2 regions of the Paraclostridium sp. AKS73 genome follow, and region 2 is predicted to be linked to the other one. Evidence: a T-box and tRNA genes for the amino acid it is inferred to sense, from the RefSeq annotation. Region 2 holds a T-box; the other holds one or more tRNA genes.
What was found. The T-box of region 2 lies ahead of asnS (asparagine--tRNA ligase). A T-box ahead of a tRNA ligase gene usually reads a tRNA of that ligase, here a tRNA-Asn.
Positions count from the first base shown of each region.

Region 1 (8,861 bases), on a different contig from region 2:
CAAAACTTGCGTCCTTAATTCCAACAACTGCTCTAGGCGCTTTTCCAATAGCTAATCCTAATTGCAATTTAGTTGAATATGTAACACAGTTTATATTTCTAAAAGATGTTTTATCTTTAAATAACTTTTTCGTGTTATTCGAAGCATCATCTGCTACTATAACTAATTTCACCCTATTTTTTTTAATGTCAAGCATAGTTGAATCATCACCGGATACTAATTTACCTGCACGCTGTGCGAGACCTAGAAAAGAATAAATTTTTGCTTCATTATTATTCATCATCTTCAATCTCCTTAATTAGTGATTCATATACTTCTTCAGGAATTTCCATTTTAAAAGCTCTACTTAGGGCATTGCTTTTAATAGCCTTTTTTAAACATTCACTACAGTTACAAATATATGCACCTCTACCGTTTGCTTTTCCTGTTTTATCTAAAAATATCTGTCCTTCTTTGTTCTTAACAATTCTTATTAACTCTTTTTTATTGTCTCTATCTTGACAAGCTATACACTTTCTTTGAGGAACTTTTTTTTACCTTTTGCAAATGTATCACTCCTTATATCTAAGCATCTAGTTCATCTTGATTTGCTGCTTCTTTAGCTGCTTGAGTTTCGCTTTTTATATCGATTTTCCAGTTAGTTAACTTAGCTGCAAGTCTAGCATTTTGACCTTCTTTACCTATAGCTAGTGATAATTGATAATCCGGAACTATAACTAAAGCACTCTTCTCTTCTTCATTTACATCTACAGACATAACTTTTGATGGGCTTAGAGCTGCTGATATAAATTCAACTGGGTTTTCACTGTACTTGATTATATCTATTTTTTCGTCACCTAGTTCATCAACTATATTTTTAACTCTTGATCCTTTTGGTCCAACACATGCTCCTATTGGATCTATATTTTCATCTACTGAGCTAACTGCCATCTTAGTTCTAGATCCAGCTTCTCTTGCAATGCTTTTAACTTGAACAGTTCCTTCAAATATTTCTGGAACTTCCATTTCAAATAGTCTCTTAACTAAACCTGGGTGACTTCTTGAAACACTGATTTGAGGTCCCTTATTAGTTTTCTTCACTTCTAATATATAAACCTTTATTTTTTGTCCTGCTTGATAATGTTCTCCTGGTATTTGCTCTGCTTGAGTCATTATAGCTTCTATTCTTCCAAGATTCACATGCACTATGTTTTTATTTACTCTAGCAACCTCTCCAGTAACTATTTCATCTTGTTTGTCTATAAACTCATTATACACGATATCTCTTTCAGCTTCTCTTATTCTTTGAACAACTACTTGCTTTGCAGTTTGAGCTGCTATTCTTCCAAATTCTGTAGTAGTTATCTCATTTTCTATTATATCACCAATTTCATAGTTAGGACTTATTTGTCTAGCCTCATCTATTTCAATTTCTAAGAAAGTATCATATATATCTTCTGAGTCAACAACTACTCTTTGAGAGTAAACTTTTACATCTCCTTTTTCTCTATCAAAATATACTCTAACATTTTGAGCTGATCCAAAGTTCTTTTTATAAGCTGTTAATAGTGCTTGTTCTATAGTATCTATAAGTATTTCTTTATCTATTCCTCTATCTTTTTCTAATTCATCTAATGCTTCTACAAACTCGTGGTTCATTTTTTTATCCTCCTATTTTTCGATATTAAGTTTTAATTAGAATTTTACAGCAAGTCTTATAAGTGCTATATCTTTTTTATCAAATTCCATCTCTTCACCGTCTACTATTAATTTAACGACTTTATTTTCAGCTAGTTCAACTAATTCAGCTTCAAAATGTTTTAATCCATTTGTAGGTTTATATAATTTAACCTCTACATCTCTACCAGCATATCTGACGAAGTCCTTTTCTTTTTTTAATGGTCTATCAAGTCCTGGTGAAGATACTTCTAAGAAGTAGTTTTCTTTTATTGGATCTTTTTCATCTAATATAGGGTTTATAGCTCTAGTTACAACTTCACAGTCGTTTAAAGATACCCCCCCATCTTTATCTATAAATATTCTTAAGTAATATTCGCCCGCTTCTTTAACATATTCAACATCAACAAGTTCGATGTTATGTTCATTAGTTATTGGAAGTACTAATTCTTCTATCATTGCTTCTGTACTTTTTTTCATTCGACTTACCTCCTATTCAGTTGTTATTTTATAGCCTATAAGTACTATAAATAAAAGAGTGAGAACTTTCCGTCTCACTCTTAGTTTTTACATTTTATACTATTTTATATACTATAATACCATACATTGTTTTATTTGCAAATTTTCTAGTATTATTCAATGTTTTATCCTATTTTTTATAGTTTTAAATTTAGTTTTTTTGAACTTTATTATTAATAAATTTATATATCCTATCAAAATATTCTTTTCCTAATATATCATATCCATTAACATGTTGAACTCCATCTATTAGCCATAACTCTTTCTTGTTATGAGGTATATTATCATAAATTATTTTGCTACTATTTGGAGAACATACCTTATCCTCTTTCCCATGTATTAAAAACATAGGAGTTGTAATATGCTGAACCGCTTTATATGGCTTTACATCTTCATAGCTAAATCCAGATTTAACTTTTGTATATATATTTCCCATAAATTTAGCATACACAACAGGTAATAGTGGTATATTTTTATCTTCTACTCCTAACCTTATAGCATCTTGCATCTCATGATAAGGAGAATCTGCTATATAAAAATCTACATACTTATTTTTTTCATTAATTTCTGAATGCATAACAACAGTTGCAGCACCCATTGAATGTCCATGAGCCCCTAATAGCCCATTTGGATATTTTTGTTTCACAAACCTTGCTACATTTTCTAAATCATATCTTTCATAAAGTCCAAATGTATAATCATTTCCACCAGTATGTCCTGTATGCCTTTGGTTATATAGCATTACATTATACCCATATTCTAAATATTCATATGCTTTTTCTAGATATTCATAATAATTACTTTCAATTCCATGAACTAATATTATGCTTTTATCAGTATTTACATTAGACTTTATAAACTTTCCTTCTATTTTATATCCATTTTCAGGTGAGTTTATAAAAACATCTTCATACTTATATTTTTTTAACTTATCTAAAGGCTTACCTTCTCTATGTGAAAAACTTCTACTATATCTTCATTTTTTATTTTTTGACTTGATCCAACAGATCCATCATACACTAAATACCCTACTACGCAAGATCCTATTAATAAAACTAAACTGATTAAAAACACTGCTAAAACTGACTTTTTCATTAATTCCTCCCATTTTTATCACTTGGTACTAATACTTAGTATATATTAAAATTAAATTCTTTTCTATCTTTTAATTCCAAAAAATTAAAAAACAAGCTATTATTAGCTTGTCTATTAATTGGAGCTAGTGATAGGAATCGAACCTACAACCTGCTGATTACAAGTCAGCTGCTCTACCGTTGAGCCACACTAGCATATTGGCGGGAATAACAGGACTCGAACCTGTGACCCATTGATTAACAGTCAATTGCTCTACCAACTGAGCTATATTCCCATTTTATTTTGGAGGCGACACCCAGATTCGAACTGGGGATCAAGGAGTTGCAGTCCACTGCCTTACCACTTGGCTATGTCGCCTCATTTCTTACAGTATTATTATATTATGTTTTTTAATTTTGTTAACCTTTTTATTAATTTTTCACTTTTTCTTCGATTTTTTCGACACTTAATATGTACATAATTTCAGTTTATCATTTCCTTTTTTAATTAGATAAAATCCTACTATTAAATATATTACATTCATCCATAACCCTATTGGATTTGGTATTATAATTAAAAAATTATTTAATATATGGGCAAATATAGTTGCTTTAATAGACTTAGTGTAATAATAAATTAAACCTAATATTATTCCGCCTCCAAATGCAGCTACACCTTGTATAATATTTAAGTGAACAATTCCAAATATCAAAGCTGAATATACTATAGCTTTTATAGGTTTATTGCTAAATTTTTCTAATAACTTTCCAAGTAAAATTTTTCTAAAGATTAATTCTTCAATTATAGGTCCTATTATAATAACTTGAATACTAATTACTATCGTATTTATGATAGTAGCATTTTGCATATATGTATTAAAAATATTTTTTGATGGAACTATATGTAAATATAAAATCCAATTTGATATTATAACACTTTTTACTAAAACAAATCCTAAAATCATGCATATACAACTCACCATATTTTTTTTTAGTAAAAACCTACTTTTACTTTCATTAAATTCCTTATTTTTCCCCGGAAATATTTTTTCGATATTTTTAAGCAAATTAAAATTATTAAAACATCACAAATCCCTATAATCAACGAGATTAAGTTTATATCCATAATAATTCCCCCTTTTTATATTCATTTTAATTATATACTTAAAGTCCTAATATGTACAAATAGGATTATAACTCTCAAGTTTCTATAAGTTATAATCCTATTTATTAGAATAATGATAATTGATTCTTATCACTCATATTTTCTAAAGATCCATGATTCGTTAAAGTTTCAATTACAGTTTTTGAAATTTTAGTTCTCTTTCTAAGATCTTCTTTAGATATAAATTCTCCATTATCCCTTTCATTTTGGATATTTATTGCTGCATTCTCGCCTACACCTTGTAGAGCTATCATAGGTGGCAGTAAAGTCTTCTCGCCTACAACCTGGAAGTTTTTCGCATCTGATTTGTATATATCAACCGGAATTATCTTTATACCTCTAGCATACATTTCAAGAGCAACTTCTAAAACCGTCAACATATTTTTTTCTTTAGTAGTGGCTTCATTTCCTAACTCTTCAATTTCTCTTATTTTTGATTTTATAGCCCCTAATCCTTTTACAATTAAATCTGCATCAAAATCTTCTGCCTTAGTTGTAAAATAAGTTGCATAAAAAGCTTCTGGGTAATGAACCTTGCAATACGCAAGTCTAAATGACATCATTACGTATGCAACAGCATGTGCTTTAGGGAACATGTATTTAATTTGTTGGCATGACCATATATACCATTCTGGAACATCATTCTTTTCCATTTCTTCTATATGTTCAGGTTTTAATCCCCTACCTTTTCTAACACTTTCCATTATTGTGAAGGCCATTTTAGGTGGTAATCCTTTAAATATAAGGTAGTTCATTATATCGTCACGAGTAGATATAACATCCTTAAGACCTACTATTTCCTTTTGAACTAGCTCTTGAGCATTATTTAACCAAACGTCAGTACCATGAGAAAGGCCAGATATACGAACAAGCTCTGCAAATGTAGTTGGCTTAGTATCAAGTAGCATTTGTCTAACGAACTTAGTTCCAAACTCAGGTATTGCTAGTGAACCTATTGGACAATTTATTTCTTCTGGTGTAACTCCTAGTGCATCTGTTGATGTAAATAATGACATAGTCTCTTTATCATCTAATGGTATTGTTGTAGCATCTATACCAGTTATATCTTCAAGCATTCTTATTATGGTCGGCACATCGTGCCCTAGTATGTCTAATTTAAGTATTCTACCACTTATAGAGTGATAGTCAAAGTGAGTAGTTATTACTCCACACGAAGTATCATTTGCAGGGTATTGTATAGGCGTAAAATCATACACATCTTTATAATGAGGAACAACCATAACTCCACCAGGATGTTGTCCTGATGTTCTTTTTACTCCTGTACATCCATTTGCTAATCTTAAAGCTTCTGCTGAAGTAGTGTTTATATTGTTTTCTTCTATATATTTTTTAGCATATCCAAATGCTGTTTTTTCTGCTACTGTACCTATCGTTCCAGCTCTGTAAACATAGCCTTCACCAAATAGCTCCTCTGTGTATTTATGAATTATTGGCTGATAATCCCCCGAGAAGTTTAGATCTATATCCGGTTCTTTATCTCCTTCAAATCCTAAGAAAACTTCAAATGGTATATCATGACCATCTTTTTTTAGGCGTCTTCCACATTTTGGACAATCTTTATCTGGTAAGTCTGCTCCTGATCCCCATTCTCCTATTTCATAAAAATAAGAGTATTTACATTCTTCATTTTCGCATATATAGTGAGCAGGCAACGGATTAACTTCGGTTATATCACTCATAGTAGCCGCAAAAGATGACCCAACAGATCCCCTCGATCCCACTAGGTATCCATCTCTTAATGACTTAGTAACAAGTTTTTGAGAAATGATGTACATAACTGCATATCCATTTCCAATTATAGAGTTTAATTCTCTATCCAATCTTACTTTAACTACTTCTGGCATAGGATCTCCATAAATCCTTTTTGCCTTTTCATAGCACATTTCCCTAAGTTCTACATCAGACCCTTCTATTACAGGTGGGTATGTATCATCGGGAATCGGTTTTATATCTTCAATCATATCTGCTATTTTATTAGTATTTGCTACAACTACTTCGTATGCTTCTACTGGATCTAAATAGCTAAATTCTTCTAACATCTCATCTGTCGTTCTAAAATGAAGATATGTCTCTTCTTCATCTACCTTAAATCCTTGAGAATTTTTTAAAACTTTTCTTAGAACAGCCTCATGCTTATCTAAAAAATGTACATCTCCTGTAGCTACTGGTATTTTATTAAATTTCTTAGCTACATTTATTAGTTTTCTATTTAAATCCCTTAATTCTTCTTCATCTTTAACTTCACCTTTTTCAATCATGAATCTATTGTTATCAATTGGCATAACTTCTATATAGTCATATAAATCTATTATCTTTTCTATTTCTTCGTCTGGTAAATTTTTCTTAACAGCTGCGAATACTTGTCCTGCTTCACAGGCAGACCCTATTATCAAGCCTTCTTTATGCTTTCCTAATACACTTCTTAGTATCCTAGGAGCTCTGTAAAAGTGATTTACATGTGCATCTGATACAATCTTATATAAGTTTTTTAATCCAGTATAATTTTTAGCAAGCAAAGTTATATGATTTGTTGCAATTTTTGTATAGTCAAGGCCTCCAAGCTTTTCATTTACATCACTTAACTTTTCAACACCTTCTTTTTTAAGCATCTCTAAAAACTTTATAAATATATGAGCGGTTGCCTCTGCGTCGTCTACTGCTCTATGGTGATTTAAAAGAGGTATTCCTAATGCTTTAGCAATAAGGTTCAACCTATGTCTTTTTAATTGTGGTAATAAAACCCTAGCTAAAGTTAAAGTGTCTATACTCTTATTTTTAAACTCTAGACCTTGTTCTCTACTTTTTTGAGATATAAATCCCATATCAAAATCTGCATTATGCGCAACTAAAACATCATCACCTACAAATTCTAAAAACTTAGGTAGTATAGCCTCTATAGTCGGTTTATCAGCTACTAAATCATTAGTAATTCCTGTTAATTCCTGTATTTTATAAGATATATCTGTTTCAGGATTTATTAACTCACTAAATCTATCTACAACTTTAAAATTTTCTATTTTAACTGCACCAATTTCAGTTATCTTATCATTTGTATTAGAAAATCCTGTAGTTTCTATATCAAATACTACAAAACTTTGAGATAATTCTTTATCATTTGGGTCTTTTATTATAGGAACTTCATCTTCTGCTAAGTATCCCTCAACACCATAAATAGCTTTTATGCCATGTTTCTTAGCAGCATCCATAGCCTCTGGGAATGCTTGTACCACTCCATGGTCTGTTATAGCTATTGCTGGATGTCCCCATTTTGCAGCTCTCTCAACTAATTTTTTAGTTGAGCATATAGCATCCATTGATGACATTTGAGTATGGGCATGAAGCTCAACTCTTTTAACATCTGACTTATCTATACGCTCTTCTTTAACTTCTTGTTTTATACCACTTATAGTCATAGTTAGTTCTCTCTGATAGTTATCATAAAGTGCATCACCTTTTATTTTTAGGTATGCACCTTTAGTTACTGAATCTATAACTTTATCTTTATTCATATCATTTAAAAACAGTTTACAGCTTATTGAACTTGTATAATCTGTCACTGCTGCTATTAAAAGAACTTTACCATTTCTCAGCTCTTTTAATTCAACATCAAAAACTTCACCTATTATACACATAGTTCCTGAGTTAGGATTTAATCTATTTATTTTTCAACTGGAGCATTTACATTTTCTCCATAAATATATTCTTCTTTTGATAAAGCTCCTATATCTTCATTACTTTCAACTTCATTTTCATCTTCTAATTCTAACGATTCCGCTATTCTTTCTTTTACCATTGTTCAACTAAATTATCATTTTTCATAATTAGCTTTTCTACATCAGGACCTCTGTTGACAGATTTTTCAAAAACTATGTCTATTTCGATTCCAGCTTCCTCTGCCAATACATTTTTTAAAACCTGTATAGCATTTTGATTTATAAGTCTTCTATAAAACAAATCTGATGGTAACTTTATTTTTAAGGTGTCATCTATACACATATACTCAACTTTTTTCACCCATCCACTTAGCGATGGACATAAATTAATTAATATGTGTAATATATTTGACCAATATTTTATAATATCTTTTGTTTTTGTTTTTCTAATTTAATATATCTTACTTTAACTTTTACATCACTAAAGTAATCAAGTTTTTCTTAATTTCTTCCCTTAGCATGTCTGTATATATGTAGCTTATTATATTTTTTGAAGATAAATATATATATATTATTCTTTCTTCCTTAAAGTATATTATTTTTGTTACATCTACATCTGCTAATTGTTTGTTTAGAATAGTATTGTCTATTTCAAGTTTTTCCAAATAATCTTTAATAGTTTCCATAAGAAGTTCCCTCCTCTCCATCAAATCATTATATCATATATACTACTTTTTTTATTAGGATTAGCTACAAAATATATATTTTTAATAA
Region 1 is NZ_JAIXHU010000026.1:35,459-44,319, forward strand. It holds gene LEQ07_RS13645 (L7Ae/L30e/S12e/Gadd45 family ribosomal protein) at 1-280, opposite strand, end outside; gene rnpM (RNase P modulator RnpM) at 273-509, opposite strand; gene nusA (transcription termination factor NusA) at 565-1,638, opposite strand; gene rimP (ribosome maturation factor RimP) at 1,675-2,136, opposite strand; partial or broken gene LEQ07_RS13665 (alpha/beta hydrolase) at 2,327-3,076, opposite strand; gene LEQ07_RS13670 (hypothetical protein) at 3,109-3,270, opposite strand; tRNA gene LEQ07_RS13675 (tRNA-Thr) at 3,390-3,464, opposite strand; tRNA gene LEQ07_RS13680 (tRNA-Asn) at 3,469-3,544, opposite strand; tRNA gene LEQ07_RS13685 (tRNA-Cys) at 3,554-3,627, opposite strand; gene LEQ07_RS13690 (CPBP family intramembrane glutamic endopeptidase) at 3,716-4,231, opposite strand; gene LEQ07_RS13695 (hypothetical protein) at 4,240-4,374, opposite strand; partial or broken gene LEQ07_RS13700 (PolC-type DNA polymerase III) at 4,479-8,520, opposite strand; gene LEQ07_RS23080 (PolC-type DNA polymerase III N-terminal domain-containing protein) at 8,561-8,773, opposite strand.
Region 1: it has a tRNA-Asn gene. The T-box ahead of asnS (asparagine--tRNA ligase) is inferred to sense a tRNA for this amino acid. The anticodon was not compared.

Region 2 (8,861 bases):
TAATCTGTAACAAATACAGGAGCTTTAAATACTTGTTCTGTTAAGTATCTTTCATGCTCTGTTTGAAGGTCGTCTCCCCATTGAACTGGATATTCAAACTCATGACCTGATTCTTGTAACATTTCTACAGCTTTAGTATATGTTATCCTAGTAAATTCAGAGTTTACTACATTGTTTAATCTTTCTATTAATCCTTTATCTATGAAACTATTAAAGAATTCCATTTCTTCTGGAGCATGTTCCATAACATAACTTATAACGTATTTTATCATATCTTCTGCAAGTTCCATGTTATCTTCTAAGTCAGCAAATGCTATTTCAGGCTCTATCATCCAAAACTCTGATGCATGTCTTTGTGTAAATGAATTTTCTGCTCTAAATGTTGGTCCAAATGTATAAACATTTCTAAATGCAAGTGCCATTATTTCAGCATTTAATTGTCCACTAACTGTTAGGTTAGCTTCTTTTCCAAAGAAGTCGTTAGAGTAATCTATTGCACCTTCTTCAGTTTTAGGTATACTATTTAAATCCATAGTTGTTATTCTAAACATTTCTCCAGCACCTTCACAGTCACTTCCTGTTATAATTGGTGAATGTGCATATACGAAGTTTCTATCTTGGAAGAACTTGTGTATAGCATAAGCTGCTAAACTTCTTACTCTAAACACTGCTGAAAAAGTGTTACTTCTAGGTCTTAAATGAGCTATAGTTCTTAAATATTCTAAAGTATGTCTTTTCTTTTGTAATGGGTATGAACTATCTGATTCTCCTTCTAGTTCAATATTAGTTGCATGTATTTCTACAGGTTGTTTTGCTCCTTCTGTTGATACTAGTTCACCTTCAACTAGGATTGATGAACTTATTGGAAGCTTAGTTATTTCTTTAAAGTTTCCTAATTTTTCATCTGATATTACTACTTGCATATTTTTAAAGAAACTTCCGTCATTTAATTCTATAAATCCGAAATTTTTAGATGCTCTAGATGTTCTTATCCATCCAGCTACTTTTACCCTTTTCCCGATGTATTCTTCTTTGTTTCTGTAAAGATCTTTAATTTCTATAAAATCTCTTTGCATTTTATGTCCTCCTAAAATTTAAATTTAAATATTAAAAAAAGCCCTTCATCCCAAATAAAGGGACGAAAGACTATTACTATCGCGGTACCACCCTAATTGCCATAAAAATGGCCTCTTAGCTAAGCATTGCTTATGGTCTATAACGGGACCTTCCGTCTAAGCCTACTCTATTAAATTTCGGTTAGAGACTCCGAGATGTTCTTCAATATAAACTTCGTATTGAGCTTTCACCGTCCTCAAATCGCTATAACTACATTTTATACCTACTCTTCTCTTCACTGTCTTTATTTTTATATTATTTCAATTATTACTAAGATTATACCAACTTATATTTTCCTAGTCAATGTTTTATTTTTCATAAAATTTGTATATTTTCACAAATTTTATAATACTTCTATGTAGGAGGGTATTTTATATGAAATATGTATTATTAATTATAGTTGTATTGCTCTTCATAGGCCCTGTAGTTGATGATTGCTCTTCTTTGTCTCAGGTTTTCAAAGAAGCTATCTATAATTATATAACTTGTTTAGATACTTCTGTAAATTATTTATCTGAAAACGTACCTGCTTTTAATGATTTAACTGAACTTTCTTATAATAAAGCTTATACGAAGGTTATGGATGGGCGTCACTTGGTAAAGCATTTAGTTAACTCAGGAGAAACTATAGACGATATAATAAAATCTTACAATACCAATATTGAAGACATTGATGATTTTAGAAAGGTTATTTACAAAGAAAATATAGATATTATTTCTAGTGATTATAATATAAAATCAGGTGAATATATACTAGTCCCTAGTGAATAAAAATACGGAGTTAATAAAAACGCTACTTAATTAAATTAAGTAGCGTTTTTGCTTATAATTTACTTCCATTATCTACCCAATCTTTAGCTTCTTCAACATTATTTAACGATGGTATCGATACCTTACTATCGTCTTTTAACTCTTTAGTTCCTGCCCATGCTGCTGTATATTCATTGTTCACAGGTCTATGAGCTTTTAATCTTTTGTTTCCTTCTCCATTTAGTGGCTTGCTTTTTTCATTTGTCATACTAATCACCTCTTTTTTTATTTTGTAATTAGTTTTTACATTATAGTCTATAAAATTCATATTATTCAAAGTTCTTTGCAATTTCTACTATAGTATTTTTAAATTTAATATTCCATACCCTTGCGTAATATTCGGATATATATATATATCTTTTTAGTAGCACCTAGCATTAAATATGTTTTTAATGGTTGAACTGACAGTAATTCTTCAGCAAATTCATACTCTGAAGTTATATACTCAAGTATAATTGCTAATACTCCACTTACTATTGAAGAACTAACTCCAGTTCCAATAGATGTATTGTATGAACTATTTATATAAGTTGATATTATGTCTACTCCTGGAGCTACTATATCTGGTTTAATAAGGTCTAAATTTACAGGTCCCTTTGAAGATCCTATCCAAATACTATCTGTTTTATCGTTATAGGCTCCTATAGTTATTACATTTTCAGATGCTGCATACATACTTATAGTAGCTTCTGATGCTGGATCTGAAAATCTTGTTTCTTCAGAAATTATATTCTTATTTGGTAAATAAACATCATAGTTTCCTTCTATTATAAATTCAGGAATCAATCTAAGGGTCCATATACCAGGCTTTATATCATACAAACTTATTGTTAACTCCTCATTACCTGATTCTAACCAAGGATAAGAAAGTCTCATTTCATAAGGAGTGCTTTCTAAATTAAATTTTCCTTTATACACATAATAATCAGGTGAATACATAATTTTATAGCTCATTTCACCTGCTGGAGATATTATCATGGCACCAATTTTATCAGGACCATTTACAACTAATTTTATATCTAAGTTTGTTTGCTCTCCTACTTGTATGATTATATCATCTACTGTTTCTTTATTTTTTATATTACCTCTATAATGAATATCTGTATTTCCTTCATTTCCAGCTCCACTTACTACTATATTTCCAGGTTGTGATAGTTCATTAAACGTAGATAACATAGTCGACTCAACTATAGATTTAGAAATCAGTCCTACAGTTAAATTTATTATCATATTTTTATTTTCTTTTTTTGCCACATCTAATACATACCTTATAGATGCTAAAAAATCTGATCCTTGGTAGTTTATCTTTCCTTTTTTATATGTGTCTTTATATTCTCTAAGCTTAACAACAACCAATTTACTGTCAATTGCAACACCTTTATATTGAGAATTTAGATTCCCCCTACCTGCTGCTATGCCTGCTGCTGTAGTTCCTGTTCCTATACTATCTTCACTTAATGTTTTATCGTTTTCTTCTATAGCTTTATTTATATCCTCGCTTGTAAATTCACTTCCAAATATTAATCCATCTGGAGGATTTTTTTTCACTTTCTTGATCCCATATAGATATTATTTTTGTTTTATTGTTTTCCATAAAATCTGGATGTAAATAATCTATCCCTGAATCTATTATTGCAATTAAAACATTTCTTCCTGTTGATTGTATATATGGGTTTTTATATATATAATCTGTTGAAGCTGCATCTGATACACTTACTCCTTCATCTAAATTATTAGTTATTTCAATTAAAGAACTCATTGGAATAGAACTTTGCCACCAAGTAATACTAGGAATTCTATTTAAAGTTTCTTCTCTGAAATTTTGCGGAACATATATCACAGTAAGGCTAGGATTTAAAATCATATATTTTTCTATTCCAGCTTTTTTTAAATCAGATGCTATATCACCTGTATAAATTATAAGGTAGGATTTTTCCAAAATAAAACTTCCTCCTTTTTATTTGAGTTGGTCAAAAGCCCCTCTAATATCCAAAATACCATATCCATAAATATCATTTGGATAAACTATTTCTGAGTTTCTTTTAGCTCCAGCACGTATATAGGTTCTTATAATATTTGTAAATCCTTTAGATGGATAATATTTGTCGACTACTGTATATTGTAAATACAGAGCAATCGCTCCTGATAAATAAGCTCCTGATGCAGATGTACCTGTTAATGTTGCATATTTATTTCCAGGATATGTTGAAATTATATTTACTCCTGGAGCTACTATATCAGGTCTTAACAACCCGTTTATTGTAGGCCCTCTAGATGATGGTGGCCATATACTATTTTCAACTAAATTATATGCACCTGCTGAAATTACATCCCTATATGTAGCTGGATAGTTAATAGTATATGCTGATGTAGAGTCTCTAAACTTGGTTCCAGGATTTATTATTGCTCGATTTGGTAAATAAGCATTGTAAATCCCATTTGTTATATACTCACCTCTTAATCGTATCTTCCATATTCCTTTAGTTGCATTTTTAAGAAGTACTGTTATTTGTTCTTGCCCAGAATATTCAGTGGGATATACATACGTTATTACATACCATGTAGATTCAAGATCGAATAGCCCTGAAACCTCGTTATAACTAGATACTGTTATAAATTTACTTTGTTCTCCACTAGGAGCTATAACTGCTGCACTTATTTTATCCGGCTTATTTACCCATATATTTATTTCTAAAAGACTTTCATCTTCAAAAATCTCAATTTCTATATCTTTTTGTTGTCCCACAAAGTTTACTTTACCCATTGAATGAGTTTGAGTATTTCCTTCATTTCCTACTGCAGATACTATACATACACCCCTTGCAAAGTGAGGTTCTTTTCTTAATGTATTCTCTTTTGCTCCTATTAAGTTATTACTTCCTAAAGATAAATTAATAACTATTGGTTTATTCAACTCTATGGATTTTTCATATGCATACATAACTCCAGCTTTTAAAAATGTACTATCATAATTTCCCTCAATTTTTTTTAACTTTACTATTATAAGTTCTGAATCTGGTGCAACCCCTGAATATTGCTTATTTAAATTGCCAAGGCCTGAACATATTCCACTGATCATAGTTCCATGACCGGTTTCATCTTTAGTTAAATTGTTATCGTTAGCTTGTATAGCCTTGTTTATATCTTCCCTTGAATACTCAGTTCCTATTTTGTACCCTTTTGGAGGATTTCCATCTTCAGTTTGGTCCCATATATATGCTATTTTAGATGTTTTATCAGGATATATAAAATCTTCATGCAAGTAATCTATACCTGAATCTAAAACTGCAACTAATACCCCACTTCCAGTTATGGGTATATTCAAGTTATTTTGCAAAAATTAGCTCCTATCTCTTCTTTAGCAACCACTCCATTACTAGTATCTCTGCTTATTGTACCTAGCTGATTCATAACAAGACTTGAATCTATGAATTTAAAACCTTCTATTTTTAATAATTTATTATATCTTTTAGGATCTTTAATCGGTAGTGTTAATACCCCCTCTGTATCACTTATTTCATAGTAAGTATAATCTAATCCAATTGCTTTAAGTTCTTCTTCAAAATTAGGTCCATGTTCTACATGATATCTAAAAGCTAAATCAAGTGGAAGGTCTAATCTACTTAGCTCTTTAACTTTTTTTTTTCTTTTTTCTATAAAGTAAATCATATTCTTTATTTAAATTAGATATATTATCTAATCTAACATCTGTTAAATCTAAAAATCCAAACCCCATAGAATTATTTGGATATGTATCTATAGAACTCCTTTTTGATTCTTTTAATAAAAATGCCTTTATTTTTTGTGAGTACAGAAATAGATCATTTTTGTCAACGATTCCCCACTGCATTAATAACGATACTACCCCAGTAACGTGTGGAGTTGCCATGCTAGTTCCAGTTAAAGCTCCTATACTACCACCTGGAAGTACTGACAAAATGTTTTCTCCTGGTGCTAATAAATCTGGTTTGTAAATATTCTGATCAATATCTCCTTCTCCTGAGAAAATAGATACAGTATCTGTAGTTGAGTTGAAGCTCCCGACTGTTATAACTTTATTAGCAGTTCCTGGAACTGTTACTGTTAAATTTTTATTAGCTTCTAAAAAGCGTGTATCTTTACTAATACCTTCTGATGTAGGTAAGTATATACTTATATCTCCCATAACTACATTTATAGGTGTAAAAACCAACTTCCATATACCTGGATTTATAGATGCAGATGAAGTAAGCTGTACCGATATTCTTCGAGATAAAGAATACGGAGCTATTGGGTAAAAATATCCTTTTACTCTAGTTCCCCCTAATACATTTTTTATTTCTCCTGAAGTTAAAGATATTTCCTGACTCTTTATATTTGATGGATTAACTATATAAACACTAAAATCATCAATAAATTGAGGCCATATATTTATATTTAAAATCTTCTCATTTTCTCCAACTACAAATTCAACTTCTGTTGTCTCTTTATCCAGCTTTATACTTTTATGACCATCTTTATCTCCATTATTTCCTGCTGCTACAACTATATTGTTTTTCCAAAATGCAGACATATCATCAATGTATTGTTCAAATAAAGATAAACCTCTATGTGAGCCTTCATTGCTCCCGTAACTTATGTTTATAGCTACTGGCATTTTTAACTCTAATGCTTTATCTAAGATAAATTTAATTGCTCTCATGAATTCAGTACTTTTAGAAAAGACATCTGTTAATACGCTTCCAACTCTTACAACAATTAAATTAGCTTCATCAGCTATTTGACAGGCTATTCCAGCTACATGTGTACCATGTGTACTTGTCGGAGATATAGGTATAGTTAATTCTCTTTTAATTGCCTTGTTTATATCTTCATTTGTGTATAAAGTTCCATACTGAAATCCTTCTGGTGGTTTCCCTTGTATTGATTGATCCCAATAATAAAGTATTTTAGAATTACCATTTGAATCCTTGAATAAATCTATATTGTAATCTATCCCTGAATCTATAATTCCTATAATAGTCCCTTTTCCAGTTAATCTATTTGTATTTTTAAATCTCGTAATTCCAGTTCTTGAAAACTTTGTATATCTTGAGTTGTCAATATAAATGGTTTTTCTAAATACTCAATTTGTGGATAATTTAAAAGTAAGTCAATTTTTTCAGGACTTTCAGTACTTATAATTGCATAATTGTAACCTAATATTTCAACTGATACTCCTAAATCTTTTTCTATTTCAAGTATATCTCCGTTATACTTAACAATTACTTCATAATTTATAAAAAACACCTCCTCTATAAAAAGATGGCCTCCATTCTATACCTTAGAATTTATTTCCATTACTATATATATTCATATTACTTTTATTGTATAATAGATATATTACTTTATTTTTCATTTTTAAAATTAATTGAAAGGATGATTTTAGTTGAAAGGTATCAAAATTAATGTTAATTTAGTTTTAACACTTATACTAACATATGTATTTATCAAGTTCATAGACAACTATAAGTACTTTTTCAATATAGTAAAGCTATTATTGTCTTTACTAACACCTTTTATTATAGCGTTTATTTTAGCTTACATATTTTCACCAATTGTAAATTTTTTAGAGCGTAACTTAAAACTAAAAAGAATTTATTCTTTACTTATAACCTATGGACTTTTAATTTTTATTATAATTTCGTTTGTATTTTTTACAGCGCCTATTATAATAAATAGTTTAGCTGATATTATTAGTCAATTTCCAGTGTATGCAAAACAAACACAATCTTTCTTTATAGAAATTGGAGATCAGTTAAAAAATATTGATCCTAAAACTTTAAAAGAAGTTGCGGATAAAATATTTTCAGCTATGCCTCAAATAAGTAACCTACTTATTGGATATTTAGGTGATATATTTACAACAACTTTTTCTATTTCTAAGTTTATAGTTCAGTTTATATTAGCTTTTATAATTTGTTTCTATATAATTTTAGAAAAAGAGAGATTTATTTCATTTTCAAAAAAAACGATGTATGTACTAATAGGCGAAAAAAGAACATCGTTTATTTTAGAAGTAGGAAACAGCTTAAACGAAAATATAGGAAAGTACTTCGCTGGTAAAATTTTAGATTCATTTATAGTGGGAGTTATATCTGGAGTTGGGCTTTATCTTATCGGGTCTCCATACGCTCTATTATTTGGAACTTTAATAGGTTTTATGAATATGATTCCATATTTTGGTCCTGTAATAGGTATGACCCCTGTTGTTTTAATCAATTTATTTTACAATCCTAGTGTTGCATTATTTTCATTAGTATACTTAATTCTAGTTCAACAAGTTGAGATTGCATTTATAGAACCTAAAATAGTAGGTGGCCAACTAGGTCTTAGTCCGTTTTTCACAATTTTGGCTGTTACAGTTGGCGGGGGGTTTTTGGTATACCAGGTATGATTCTTTCAGCTCCTTTAATGGGTGTTTTTAAGATCTATTTAGTTAACTTTATAAACCATAAATATAATTCTACATTATAGTAAATAATTATACTTTTTAAACATTTTTTTAATTACAATTTAGTAACCTCAAGTAACAAGTATGTAACTGTTATAATACAATTAATTTATGGTAATATTTATGTATAGAAGATAACATATATATTTGAAAAGAGGTAATGATATGAAAAAATTAGTTATTGTTTTATTTGTTTTCTGTAGTGTATTATTTGTTACTAACCCAATTTTAAAATCTTCATTCGCAAATAATGATTCAAAACCTAGTAACGAAGCCACAAAGGTTGAACGCTCAGTCGTCGAAGAAAATAAAAGTAATAAAACATTAGAAACTAATACTGTATCTGATATAGATAATAGTGATTCTAATAAAGATATCACAGCTAAAGAAGTTAGTACTTCTACTAACAACAAAAACTCTGATTTAGAATCTAAAAAAGAAGTTTCTAATGCAGTTGATTCAA
Region 2 is NZ_JAIXHU010000013.1:3,843-12,703, reverse strand. It holds gene asnS (asparagine--tRNA ligase) at 1-1,076, opposite strand, end outside; T-box leader at 1,132-1,364, opposite strand; gene LEQ07_RS08975 (hypothetical protein) at 1,492-1,887, shown strand; gene LEQ07_RS08970 (CDIF630_02480 family spore surface protein) at 1,940-2,134, opposite strand; gene LEQ07_RS08965 (S8 family peptidase) at 2,239-3,474, opposite strand; gene LEQ07_RS08960 (hypothetical protein) at 3,434-3,865, opposite strand; gene LEQ07_RS08955 (S8 family peptidase) at 3,884-5,263, opposite strand; gene LEQ07_RS08950 (hypothetical protein) at 5,248-5,595, opposite strand; gene LEQ07_RS08945 (S8 family serine peptidase) at 5,558-6,889, opposite strand; gene LEQ07_RS08940 (hypothetical protein) at 6,940-7,194, opposite strand; gene LEQ07_RS08935 (AI-2E family transporter) at 7,334-8,341, shown strand; gene LEQ07_RS08930 (hypothetical protein) at 8,564-8,861, shown strand, end outside.